DNA from 2 places in the Peribacillus sp. NPDC058075 genome. Region 2 is predicted to be linked to the other one. Evidence: predicted binding sites of a transcription regulator. Region 2 holds the regulator's gene; the other holds the start of a gene.
What was found. The regulator LexA, encoded in region 2, represses DNA repair genes until DNA is damaged. The targets are predictions, from matches to a motif close to CGAACATATGTTCG.

Region 1 (6,448 bases), 890 kb from region 2:
CACTCCAATTATTTAAGTCAGACTTGGCATATTCTTTAACAGGTGCAATGAATTTAAGGGAATTATCCTTAGCTGTAGTGTTGATTTCCACGCCAGTCTGCGCTTTTTTTATTGTAAGCTTCTTCTGCCTAACAGCCGTTAAAAAGTCTTTGTATGCCTGGGTGGTATGTGAAACTTTAGGGGCATACACAGATTTTACATTAAGCGATTTAATCACATAAGCCAGACCGCCCACATGATCCGCATCTGGGTGAGTGGATACTACTGCATTAAGTGTTTTCACCTTTTGTTTTTTTAGGTAGGCTACAACTTCGTCGCCCTTTCCTTTACCGCCGCCATCAATTAAGACGTTTTCGTTACCGGTTTGAATAAGGATGGCATCTCCTTGTCCAACATTGATGAAATGTACCTTCACAGTTGAGGCTGCCTCAGTTGTTTTAAGTCCAGTGAATAAAGACAAAACAAGAACAGCAACCAGTAGAATATTTATTTTCTTCATTTTTCCCCTCCTAATAATAATTTACCATGTGAAATTCGAAAAATGGGGATTTGGATATAATTTTCTTTGTGATAAAAAAGGAAGCGGGTGTCAAAATCGTGGTTAGGGAAACTGATCCTGGGTATTTATGAGGGATTGTTGCTGGTGAAGAAGGGGAATGTACCTGACTTTTTAATATGGAGAAGTTGATATTCTACAGGCTGATTGTGGAATGATTCTTTCATACGTTCAATCATATCAATGTTTACTTTAGAAAATGTCACAAGCAAAAGCAAAAGCCCTTCTCATATGAGAAGGGCATCAGTATTAATCTTCAAATAACTCATCCATTAAATCTTTAAATTTCTTTTTGTATGTACCTAGAATTGTATAGTTATATACCGGTATACTTCTAATATAACCAATTCATAATTTCCTCGTTTTTATTTATATGGCACCTCATAAGCACCCGTTAGCATCATTTAAAGCGGCATGCCGTAAATCAATATAAGGGTAAAAAGATTTATATATAATTTTTGACTCTATGTGACCCTTATTATCTCTTTCCGCTAATTCTTCGGGAGGTCTGTACATTCCTTCTTCTTTGTTATTTGTTTCTTCTGGATAAAACTCTTTAACAAAAGTTTTCAAAATGAAAATTGGTGCAATATACTGTGTTTAGACAAAATACTTTCTGCTATTCAATTAGATCTAATAGATGCACACTATATATTAGTAAAATGTTGCTAGGATTGGATATAATTAAATACGTTTAGCAATTAATCAAGAAGCATTTACAGAGTATATTCAAACAGAAAAAGAAATGGATTCGATGGAATATAATAAGCTGATAAAGTTTTAAATAAAAAACATTATCAGCTTATTATTAATCGAAACATTCCGTTACGATAATGCCTATATTGACTGATTAAGCTTAACCTTCTCTTATTGATCTATTGCTTCAAACATCCACATATACGGACTAAGCATTTACGGAGGCTGCCTGTACCCGCTAATTCCTTGAACGGTGGTTTTTTTCGAAAAAGTAATAACATAACAAGTCTTCGGTTTTGTTGCGAAGGCGGGGATTGAAATAATTATGATGTTCCTCGTATCCTTTATATAAAAAACAATACATCGTGAAGGATTCATCGCGTTTGATTTCACTAACCTTAATATTCTCCTTGCGCAAATAGCGCCGTACCTCGGCAAGTTCGTCTTGAACCACTTTTAAAATGTGTTCGACTAGCTCCGAATAGGGCCTTTTTAATTTAAACGGACTAATTTCGATGACCTTGAGATCCCGGTTTAAGACTGTAATAACCATAGGTAGGTAGATGGCTTTTTCAATCATATTTCGGTCATCTTCTGGAATGCGGGTCATCATGACCGCCCCTTTCTAAAATAGCGCGTTTTTAATAATAGTATGTATATTCCGCAAAATAAGAACATGTGTTCTGTTTTTTTATCCTAATGTATTTTCCGTGTATATGCAAGCAGTTTTGATAAATCAAGAAATATTCGTTAACAAGATTATGTTTTCCGGAGATAGGGAAAGTATGAAGATATATGGATAATAATTCTTGCAATTTCAAGGGAAAGTGATATATCTAAAATAAACAGTTTTTAATAAGTTTATGCTGCATTGATGGCAGCATGTCGAGGGAGATAATTATGGATTTGGATACTATACGTGAGTGGTTTACACTTGATCATATATCGGCACTTATTCAGCAATATCGCTCATTCGGTCCAATCCCTGGGATCTTGCTGCCGATGCTGGAAGCTTTTTTGCCTTTTTTGCCCTTAGTGGTGTTCGTGCTTGCTAATGCAACGGCTTTTGGTCTCTGGTGGGGATTTTTATTTTCTTGGATTGGTGCGGTAGCGGGGTCTTTTTTGATCTTTTGGATTATTAGAAGATATGGTCAAATGAGGTTTTTCCGATTTTTACAAAAGCATAAACAGGTGCAGAGGTTGATGGTTTGGGTTGAGAACCATGGATTCGGTCCTTTGTTCATATTACTCTGCTTCCCTTTTACACCTTCGGCTATCGTTAATATCGTGGCAGGACTTTCAAAAGTCAGTACCCTGCAATATGGACTTGCAGTAGTGGGTGGGAAAGCGGTGATGATTTTTACGATCAGCTTCGTAGGTTACGATTTAGTATCCTTAATTCATAACCCTGTGCGAACGGTCATTATCGGAATCGTCATCTTTATCCTATGGTATGTGGGGAAAAGACTGGAAGTCAGGTTAAATAAAAGCATGAAGAGAGAAGAAGGACAATAAATTAATATATAAATGCAGTAGGGGTTGAACTAGATGGAAAAAACAAACAAGAATTCTTTATCCGATTGGATAAAACCAGCGATGATAGCTTTTGTTATTTACATCTTAATCCGTACATTTCTCTTTTCAAGCTATGATGTTGAAGGGAAGTCGATGCAGCCGACCCTTGAAGATGGAAATAAACTTGTCGTGAATAAAATCAATTACCAGATTCATGATATCAATCGTTTTGACATTATTGTTTTTCATGCGAATTCAAAAGAAGATTATGTTAAGCGAGTTATAGGGATTGCAGGTGACCGAATTCGTTATAAAGATGATTGGCTTTACGTAAATGGTGAGAAAGTGGATGAGCCTTATCTTGAGAAAGTCAAGGAAGGTTTCCCGGAACAGGATTTTACGGGTGATTTCACATTAAAAGAATTGACGGACATGACCGAAGTTCCGGAGGGTAAGCTTTTTGTTATGGGTGATAATCGTCTTGAAAGTGCTGACAGCCGTCATTTTGGTTATATACCGGTTGAAAATGTTGTCGGTAAAGTGGATGTTCGATATTGGCCGGTCCATGATTTCAATTTTAAATTTACAGGTGAATAATTGTGGAAGCCCCCAAATTATGTGGGCTTTTTCTTTTTGGGGAAACGCGAACGTACGATTGGTGTTTTTTCAAGGGAAACGGTAAAATAATAGAAAGTAAATCTAATTGGAAACAGAAACCTAGTCATAAAGTCGAAAGTATTTCTGGTATGATGGGTCTAGATATTATGTTGTAAGGGGGAAAAAGAGATGTCACTCCGTTTTTTACTGGGAAGATCGGGTGCAGGGAAAACTTCGAATATATTGGACGAAATTCGCTCCAAATTGACAGAAGATCCCGAAGGAAATCCAATTATTTACCTCGTTCCTGATCAGATGACGTTTCTATCTGAATATAAATTAATTAAAACACCAGGCCTTGCCGGAATGATCCGGACACAGGTTTTCAGTTTTAGCAGGCTTGCATGGCGCGTCCTTCAGGAAACCGGGGGGATGAGCCGGCTGCATTTGGACAGTGTCGGCGTCAATATGTTGATACGGAAGATCATGGATGATAAAAAGGAAGAGTTAAAGATGTTTCGTCGATCTGCTGATAAGCAGGGGTTCATTGCACAGATGGAGCTAATGCTGGCTGAGTTCAAGCAATATTGCATCCAACCTGATGACATTCAAAGCTATTTGGCAGAAACCTCACAGGCCGGCAGCGGCATTCAGGATAAACTGCATGATCTTGAATTGGTCTATCAGGCTTTTGAGGATGAAATGGTTAACAAATATTTAGATTCCGAAGATTATTTCACTTTGCTGATCGAGAAAATGCCAGAGTCTTCATATATAAGGAATGCAGATATATACATCGATGGTTTTTATAGCTTGACTCCACAGGAATTAATGATTGTGGAAGAAATGATGAAGCTGTGCAGGAGTGTAACGATTTCACTGACGTTAGATCAGCCCTACAGGCAATATGCCCCGGATGATTTGCAGCTGTTCAGGCAAACGGGAAATCTTTATCATCACCTTTATCAGGCTGGATTGAGGAATGGCATACCGATTTCAGAAGATCGAATCTTAAAAGGGACGGAAAGGTTTGGAAAGAGTCCGGGGCTGAATCATCTGGAAACTTATTTTGCCATTCGCCCTGCACAAACGTTTGAGCAGTCACCTGATGTAACGATCGCCCAGGCAGTTAACCGCAGAGCTGAGATTGAAGGAGTTGCCCGGGATATCTTGTCGCTGGTCAGACAGAAACAGCACCGTTACCGTGATATTGCGATTTTAGTTCGTAATGGGGAAGCATACTCAGATATTTTACAAACCGTTTTTCGGGATTATCAAATTCCCTTGTTCGTCGATTCCAAACGGACGATGCTGAATCATCCTCTGATTGAACTGATTCGTTCTACTTTGGAGATCATCAATGGTTATTGGCGTTATGAGCCGGTATTTCGTGCAATCAAGACGGAGCTTCTATTTCCGCTGCAAAAAAACCACGATAGGATGCGCGAACAGGTAGATAAGCTGGAGAACTATGTGCTGGCCCGCGGCATTAAAGGAAGCAGGTGGACGTCCAAAGATCGTTGGACATACCGGCGCTTCCGCGGCCTGGAACTCGAGGACCGGAACCAAACGGATAAGGAAATGAAGCTCGAGCAAGAGTTGAATGAGATGAAGCAATTATTTACCGAGCCCATCTTGAAGCTCTCAAAACGTGTTAAAAAGGCTGCTAATGGCAGGGAATTGTGTGAAGCCCTTTATCTATATCTTGAAGAATTGCATGTACCGGAAAAATTGGAAAAGCTGAAACTAGAGGCAGAAGAAGCGGGTGATTTGGTATCGGCAAGAGAGCATGAGCAAACATGGAATGCTGTTGTCGACCTATTGGATCAATTCGTTGAACTGCTGAGCGGGGAAGAGCTTTCCATGAAACAGTTTGCGGTAATCATTGAAGCTGGTCTGGAATCTCTTGAATTTTCTTTGGTACCGCCGGCAATTGACCAAGTATTGGTCGCTAATCTAGATTTATCCCGCCTGGATGATGTAAAGACAGCTTTTGTTATCGGCCTGAACGAAGGGGTTCTGCCAGGAAAAGCTGTATCTGACGGAATATTTTCAGATAGTGATCGTGATGTGCTGCTGGCTGGTGGACTTGATGTTGCCCCAAGTTCAAAAGTGCGCCTGCTGGATGAGGAGTTTACAGCGTACAAAGCATTTACAACGCCTGCAGAGGCCCTTTATCTATCATATCCGCTTGCCGATGTGGAAGGGAAGGCACTTTTACCGTCATCCTATTTAAAACGGGTAAGGGACGTATTGCCTAACGTTTCCGAAGTGTATTATATGAACGATCCGTCCGATCTGCCTGCTGAGGAACAGGTGAAATATGCTGTGAATCATGATGTGGCCCTATCGTACCTGGCTGCCCAATTGCAGCTGAAAAAAAGGAACTATCCAATCCATTCACTATGGTGGGATGTATATAATGCCATTCTTGATGATGAAAAGGCCGGTCCTTCAGTAACTAAGGTTTTATCGAGCCTTTTTTATCAAAATAGGACAAAGAAATTATCTGAGGAAACAAGTAAGCAATTATACGGTGAGAGCATTCTTACGAGTGTATCCAGGATGGAAATGTTCAATAGCTGCCCGTTTTCCCACTATGCGGCTCATGGCTTGAAATTGAGGGAACGGCAAATTTTCCGTTTGGATGCACCGGATATAGGCGAGATGTTCCATGGAGCGTTGAAAATGATTTCCGATTACTTAAAGGAACATGATATTCCTTGGTCTACATTGACTGCCGAACAATGCTTGGAGCTGGCCAGAATTGCTGTGGAGAGACTTGCTCCTAAACTCCAAAATCAAATTTTGTTAAGTACGAACCGCCATCACTATTTACGCAGGAAACTGGAACATGTGATTGGACGGGCCTCGATCGTATTAAGTGAACATGCAAAGGTGAGCGGTTTTGCTCCAATCGGACTAGAACTCGGATTCGGAAAAAATGGCGAGCTGCCGCCACTTTCTTTCACATTGAAAAACGGTACGAAGATGGAATTGATCGGGCGGATCGACCGTGTGGATAAAGCGGAAGAAGATGAAGGTGTCTATTTGCGTGTGCTCGATTATAAGTCGAGTGAAAAG
Region 2 (6,448 bases):
CCTCAACGCGGATATATTGCCATCCATAAGATTTGAACCGGTCTGCTACGCTTTCACTAAATGATTGACTTAAGTCGCCGTCAAGGGAAATATCATTAGAATCATATAAAACAACAAGTCTTCCGAGTTGTAGATGTCCAGCTAATGAAGCCGCTTCTGCAGAAACACCTTCCATTAAATCTCCATCTCCACAAATGCCATATGTATAATGATCGACAACATTATAAGAATCGCGGTTATAGCTTTCTGCCAAGTGACGTTCAGCCATTGCCATTCCGACTGCCATTGCAATACCTTGTCCAAGCGGCCCGGTAGTTGCGTCTACACCAGCCGTATGTCCGAATTCAGGATGTCCTGGAGTTTTACTGCCCCATTGACGGAAGCTTTTCAAATCATCGATAGATAAGCCATAGCCTGATAAATGAAGAAGGCTGTATAACAGCATAGAACCATGTCCAGCTGAAAGAACAAAGCGATCTCTATTAAACCAATCTGGATTTTTCGGGTTATGATTCATATATTCGGTCCATAGTTTATACGCCATCGGCGCTGCACCCATTGGCATACCCGGATGGCCGGAATTAGCCTTTTCAATTGCATCAATTGATAATGTACGAATCGTATTGATTGAAAGTGCATCTAATTTATCTAACATATTGTAAAAACATCCCTTCCTGTAATGTACCTCTTTATATTATAGTGACAAGCATAATATCACAACTAAAATCACTATTTACTGCCTCAATATTAAAATTTTCTAGAAATAAGAGAATCCCCTATTTAGATTAAACTAAATAGGAGAATACATACATGCATGCACTCTCTTTTTACTCCTAAATGCTAAGAGGATCCTCGTTCCATGAGAGGAATTCAAGCATTAATGTAAGTTTCTTTTTTTTTCTTTTATATTTTTTATCTTTTGAGGAGTGACGTCATTACCTTCTGGATCAACGACTTTCACATGCTCCAACGTATCGGTCATGGACTTTCTGAATGTTTCCAAATACTCACTTCTCAATTGGGTTTGCTCTTTCGCCTCAACTTCCGTCAAACCTTCAGTCCTTGCCTTTTTAGAAAGTTCATTAATACGGGTTAATTTTTCTTTTGATAACATAATTACGCTCCTTCATAATCTCCGGATATTGTCATGGTATTAAAAAAAAAGCGAAATTACAAGTTCTAAGATTGACTTTCCTTTTTATTCAGTTGATGTTCGAGAAAACGCCTGTTCACAGTAGCCTTGGAAACATTGTATCCAAAGCCCCTTAAAGTGGCTGCGATTTCTGCAAATGTCAATCCATTGGCCCGAAGTTTAATAATTTCTTCAATAGGAATTTCCATACGTTCCCTTCCAGTGGAATTCCTTTGATTCTGAAGGTTTTTTTGAGGACGGTACCCTTTTTCAACGGCTCTTATCATCCCGCGCTTTATTTTAAGATTATGTAGTTTCCTTTGGTATTCTTCTACAATACCGACTATCTGGATGACCATGGCATCCGAATCCGATAACTCAAGCTCCCCGTCATGTGAGAGCGTATAAATCTTCACATCTTCTTTAAGGATGACATGGAAAAGGGCTATTTTGGCATTCCCTCTTCCCAGCCTTGTTTCATCCTGGATGAATAGTACATCAGCTTCTTTAGTTTTAAATAGTTCGAGCATTTCAAAAATGCCATCCCGATTCAACTCATAACCGCTTGCCTGTTCTTTTATTATGGAAATGACTTCAATGTCCATCTTTTCTGCCAATTTGACTAACTCATCTTCCTGCCTTGCCAATGATGTTTCCTGTGACTCTTTTTCTGTGCTGACCCTACAATAGATTACCGCCTTCATAATACCCTACCTTCACTACTTACTGCTCACTGGCCAAATTCTGGACAAGCTCTTCCCCTTTAACCGGTATGACGATGACTTGACCAGGTTTAATTGTATCCGCCCTGACTCCATTATGCTCTTCTATCCAACCAATGAATTCTTTTTTTGTCAAATTTGCTTCTTCATATTCTTCGGCAATTCCCCATAGGGTATCACCTTCACTTACTTCTATAGAAAGGAAATCCTTTTTTGGATCATTGTTCAATGTACAAGAGAATAAAATTGAAAAGATGAATACTGATCCCGCTAATAGAATCGTATAAATATAATTTTTGTATAAATTTTTCATCAATATCCCTCCAAAGCGAATGTTCGTTCGTATGTTATGTCCAAATTATAATACGAACGTTTGTTTCAGTCAACAACAAAATTCGAACTTATGTTTGTATAGAGTTGGGGGCCATGCTATAATGTAGCAAAGAACATTGGGGAAGAGGTGCACAAATGACTAAACTATCAAAACGGCAGCAAGATATTCTTGATTTCATTAAAGAAGAGGTCCGCCAAAAAGGGTATCCACCTTCCGTACGGGAGATTGGCGAAGCAGTGGGACTTGCTTCAAGTTCAACAGTACACGGACATTTATCACGTCTGGAAAGCAAAGGCCTGATTAGACGTGACCCTACCAAGCCAAGGGCCATTGAAATAATGAATTTGGAGGAAGCGAACAATATTCCCAAAGTCAATGTCGTGAACGTGCCGTTACTTGGAAAAGTAACAGCGGGTATGCCGATAACGGCCATTGAGAACATAGAAGAATACTTTCCGCTTCCCGAAAGCATGGTTCCACATGATGACCATGTATTCATGCTGGAAATCATGGGTGAAAGTATGATCGAAGCAGGAATTCATGATGGGGATTATGTCATCGTGAAACAACAAAGCAATGCCAATAATGGAGATATCGTCGTGGCCATGACGGAAGATGATGAAGCCACTGTAAAACGATTCTTTAAGGAACCGGATTACATAAGGCTTCAGCCTGAGAACTCAAATATGGAACCAATTATTTTACGAGATGTTTCGATCCTTGGAAAAGTAATAGGCTTATATAGACAAATACACTAAAAGCGCTAACGGCGCTTTTTTTGTTTGTTTAATCTATGTCCTGAATTCTCTCAATATGCATATGGAAGAGTGGATATTGATATATTTATTAATAGAATCAGATTTTCTTGGGAATTTAAACATCCTTTTTTACGGATGGAAGTTATACGATGGCCTAATATTTACTTTGGAAACAATCTGATTACAATAAAAAAGAGAGCTTCAATTACCGCTCCCAGTTAAAATTCACTTCACTCTTAATCTTTGGTTCACCTTTATGAGGTTAAGGTCGACCAAGCCATTCCACTGTTGAATCTGCACTTGTGTAGAACCGTATGCTTTTGCAAGCGCAGAGACGGTATCCCCTTTTTGGACAATATGATAAACCTCTTCAATGCTTGCATCATATTTTGTTAAATTGCTTGTTTCGATAAGGTTCACCAGTTTTTCAATATATTGGGGATCCGATGCGTACCCCGCATCGAATATTGCTTTAAGTGCTTTTCTGTAATCTTTTTCTCCAATGACAGCTGTATAAAGACTTCTATTCCACGAAGTCCCCTTTACATATAAAGTGGCAAGATCTCGAAGACTTTCTTCCCAAGATGGATATTTTCTGAATTTGTTCCATACTTGAACAGGCACACCATTGACATATTCCATTGTCTGAATAATGACAGACTCACCCTTGAAGTCACCTTTTGTACCGAATATATTTTTACCTTTGCTTGCTAATAAACTTGTCCCATATCCACTCTCCAAACAAGCTTGTGCTATGACAACCGAAGGTAATATTTTAAATTCCTGTTGAATTTTCTGGGCATAGGGAGCAATTTCCTTAATAAATGTTTCTTTGCTCATTAGAACCTCCCACTAATAGGCATTACTTCATTTTTCACTGTTTATCTTCATTCTTATCGTATTCTCATCTATGAAAAAGGTTACAGCTTGTCCTGTACAAAAGGTTCCGATGATCTGGCTAATTTTTAGATTACTTACCTCGAATAGTTCGCTCCGCGTACTATTTATCCATTTCCCCACCAACAAGGAAAAGCCGCCAATCCATATATTCAAACGGATTGACGGCTTTTTAAATTGAACACTGGAAATCTTCAAAACTTGTCTAAAACTTTTAATAATTCATTTTAAATTTTAATCAGTGTATAAAAAATTGATGAAAAACAAAAAATAATTTTGAAAACTTCAATTTAAGGTGGTGAAATCATGGACTTCCCGACCATCCATACAAACTTTTGGGATGCAGTGATAGCCATTCCTACCATCATGATTCTTACTCAACTTATTAAGGTCATGTTTCATATTCATCCAAAATTCATCCCTGCCATCGCTTTGGCCCTTGGCTTGTTCATTTCCATTTTCATCAGTCATCGTCATCACTTCGTTTCAGGAATTTTCATGGGCTGGTTTTATGGCTATGCAAGCATAGGCAATTATGCTGCACTCAAAACTGGTATTTTGTCTTATAGAGAATCCTATAAAAAGACGGATTAAACCTATACAGGTTGTCTCTCGCTGCCACTAACACCCATGTTACATCCCATTACACACATCCAAAAAACCCCTCCTTAATTAAGAGAGGGGATCAATTTGTCGGGAAAAGTAAGTTATCCTTTTAGCCGAGCATGCTTGGCAGACCATCGGCGAAAAGAAAGCGGATTTTCTGCAATCGACTGAATCTTTTTTTAAAATAAAAGAAACTTAGAATATGTCTATAGTCTGATACCCTTTTTAAGAAAGGCTCTTTTCGTAAAGATTGTTGTTTTTAAAACAAAACGATTTAAGGTTGATTGGAGCGGAAGTGCGAGACTCCTGCGGGAGCAGCGGGACAGGTGAGACCCCACAGGCGTTTACGCCGAGGAGGCTCACCGCCCGCCCCGCGGAAAACGAGCATCTGGAGGGGAAATCAACCACCCCGCACTACTTGGTAAATCGCAGTAAATAGCAACAAAGTATGCGAAAACAGCCTTAAGAAAAGAAAGGATTTCACTATTTCTCAATATAGACCGAACGAATCAGCGTCCGGGTTCTTTCAGTGCCATACACATTTTTTTCCTTGACATCTATTGTTACGTTATAAACCCCTGACTTAGGTACTTCTGGAAGGGTGCCGGTAAAATTTTCAGTATCCATTGCCTTAATTGAGCTTTTTTCACGAATTTCATTACCGGTTTCATCTATTAGATGAACCGAAAATGTTGTGCTGATTGGCCTTTTTTTATCAATCATTGGGTTCTTTATTAAAAATTTTGCATCTTTTTGCTTAACTTTACCTGCCATACTTAATGTAATGGGATTCTTTTCGTTAAATTGTGCCGTGAGCAGGTAGGCGTCTTTTGACGATTTAGTCTTCATTCGCACTTTCCAATCACCCATTTCAAGGTTGTTTCTATTGAACGAGTGGATCGTTGCACCATTAAAAAAGGAAGTTTCATTTTTGGCTGAATGCGCCTTTAAGGAAGGTGAATACTTTTTATTGGATGGAGAAATCAATTCAACCTCGACATCATTTGAGGCTGTATATATGTTTATATTGCCTGGGGCTGCTTCATTTACATGGAAGCTTCGTTCGATCCAGACATTTTGTTTCAGGACATCACCCAAAACGGTTTGAGCGAGTGCGGTTGTAATGACATCATCTTCAACCCGTTCTTTATAATTGACATTATATTCAGGGATTCCAGCGGCGGAAGTGCTTCTTAAATATGGTTCAATTCTTGAAAATACGGCTGAGCCAACTCGTATATTGTCGTGATCAAAGTTGGGATCTGAAAATAAATGTGTTGCATAGGGTATTTTTGTACTCCATACATTCACTAGACCATCATTTTCCCCATATGAAGATAAATATTGTCCACCCATAGATAAGGCTGATAGAACCGGGCCTCTGTTCATGCCTGCCACAGTGAAATACATGTTTTTACGAGAATTAACATGGTTATCCGTGACAGAACGAAATTCCGCCATTTTACCAACTTGTAAAGAATAAGTTCCCTCATCTTTTTGACCTAATAGGGAACCAAGCCAGCCCGCATACCAGCTATAAGCCAAATCGGCTAGGTGAGAACCATGATGAGGGGAAGCTAAAGTGATCACCCTTCCAACATATTGGTGTGCTCCATAGTGCACTAGAGCCGCTTGGGTATCTGGGCCCCCTTTGCTGTGAGCTATAATATTTACTTTTTCGCCCCCGAAATGGTTACTGATTTCTGCAAGCATTTGAGCTAAAAGCCTTCCATTAGCATATTGGCTCACTGATCCATTTCCAGCTGAATCATGAAGCTGAACAAAAACAGTTTGGTAGCCTGCTTCATACGCTTTGGTATACATATCATTGACACCATGATAATCCGTTTCACCGTACCAGCTGGTTGAACTGCCGTTTTTCCCTTGAACAAACACGATCGGTGGTTTCTTTGTATCAAGATTGGGAGGAATACTTCCAAGAAACCAATCTCCTGGACTGAACGTTTCGGAAGGAGGCTTTAATTTTCCTGCTGAGGAA

Region 1: addB (helicase-exonuclease AddAB subunit AddB) is a predicted target of LexA. The motif match lies at 3,412-3,425, and genes of this name have one in related genera.

Annotation. Positions count from the first base shown of each region.
Region 1 is NZ_JBHVSL010000001.1:3,196,484-3,202,931, reverse strand. It holds gene ACFVS1_RS15865 (ComEC/Rec2 family competence protein) at 1-499, opposite strand, end outside; gene ACFVS1_RS15860 (YhjD family protein) at 1,491-1,862, opposite strand; gene ACFVS1_RS15855 (TVP38/TMEM64 family protein) at 2,153-2,767, shown strand; gene lepB (signal peptidase I) at 2,801-3,364, shown strand; gene addB (helicase-exonuclease AddAB subunit AddB) at 3,554-6,448, shown strand, end outside.
Region 2 is NZ_JBHVSL010000001.1:2,302,968-2,309,415, forward strand. It holds gene tkt (transketolase) at 1-655, opposite strand, end outside; gene ACFVS1_RS11440 (DUF896 domain-containing protein) at 878-1,114, opposite strand; gene ACFVS1_RS11445 (YneB family resolvase-like protein) at 1,180-1,836, opposite strand; gene yneA (cell division suppressor protein YneA) at 1,856-2,167, opposite strand; gene lexA (transcriptional repressor LexA) at 2,323-2,946, shown strand; gene ACFVS1_RS11460 (glucosaminidase domain-containing protein) at 3,172-3,786, opposite strand; gene ACFVS1_RS11465 (hypothetical protein) at 4,150-4,437, shown strand; gene ACFVS1_RS11470 (esterase/lipase family protein) at 4,933-6,448, opposite strand, start outside.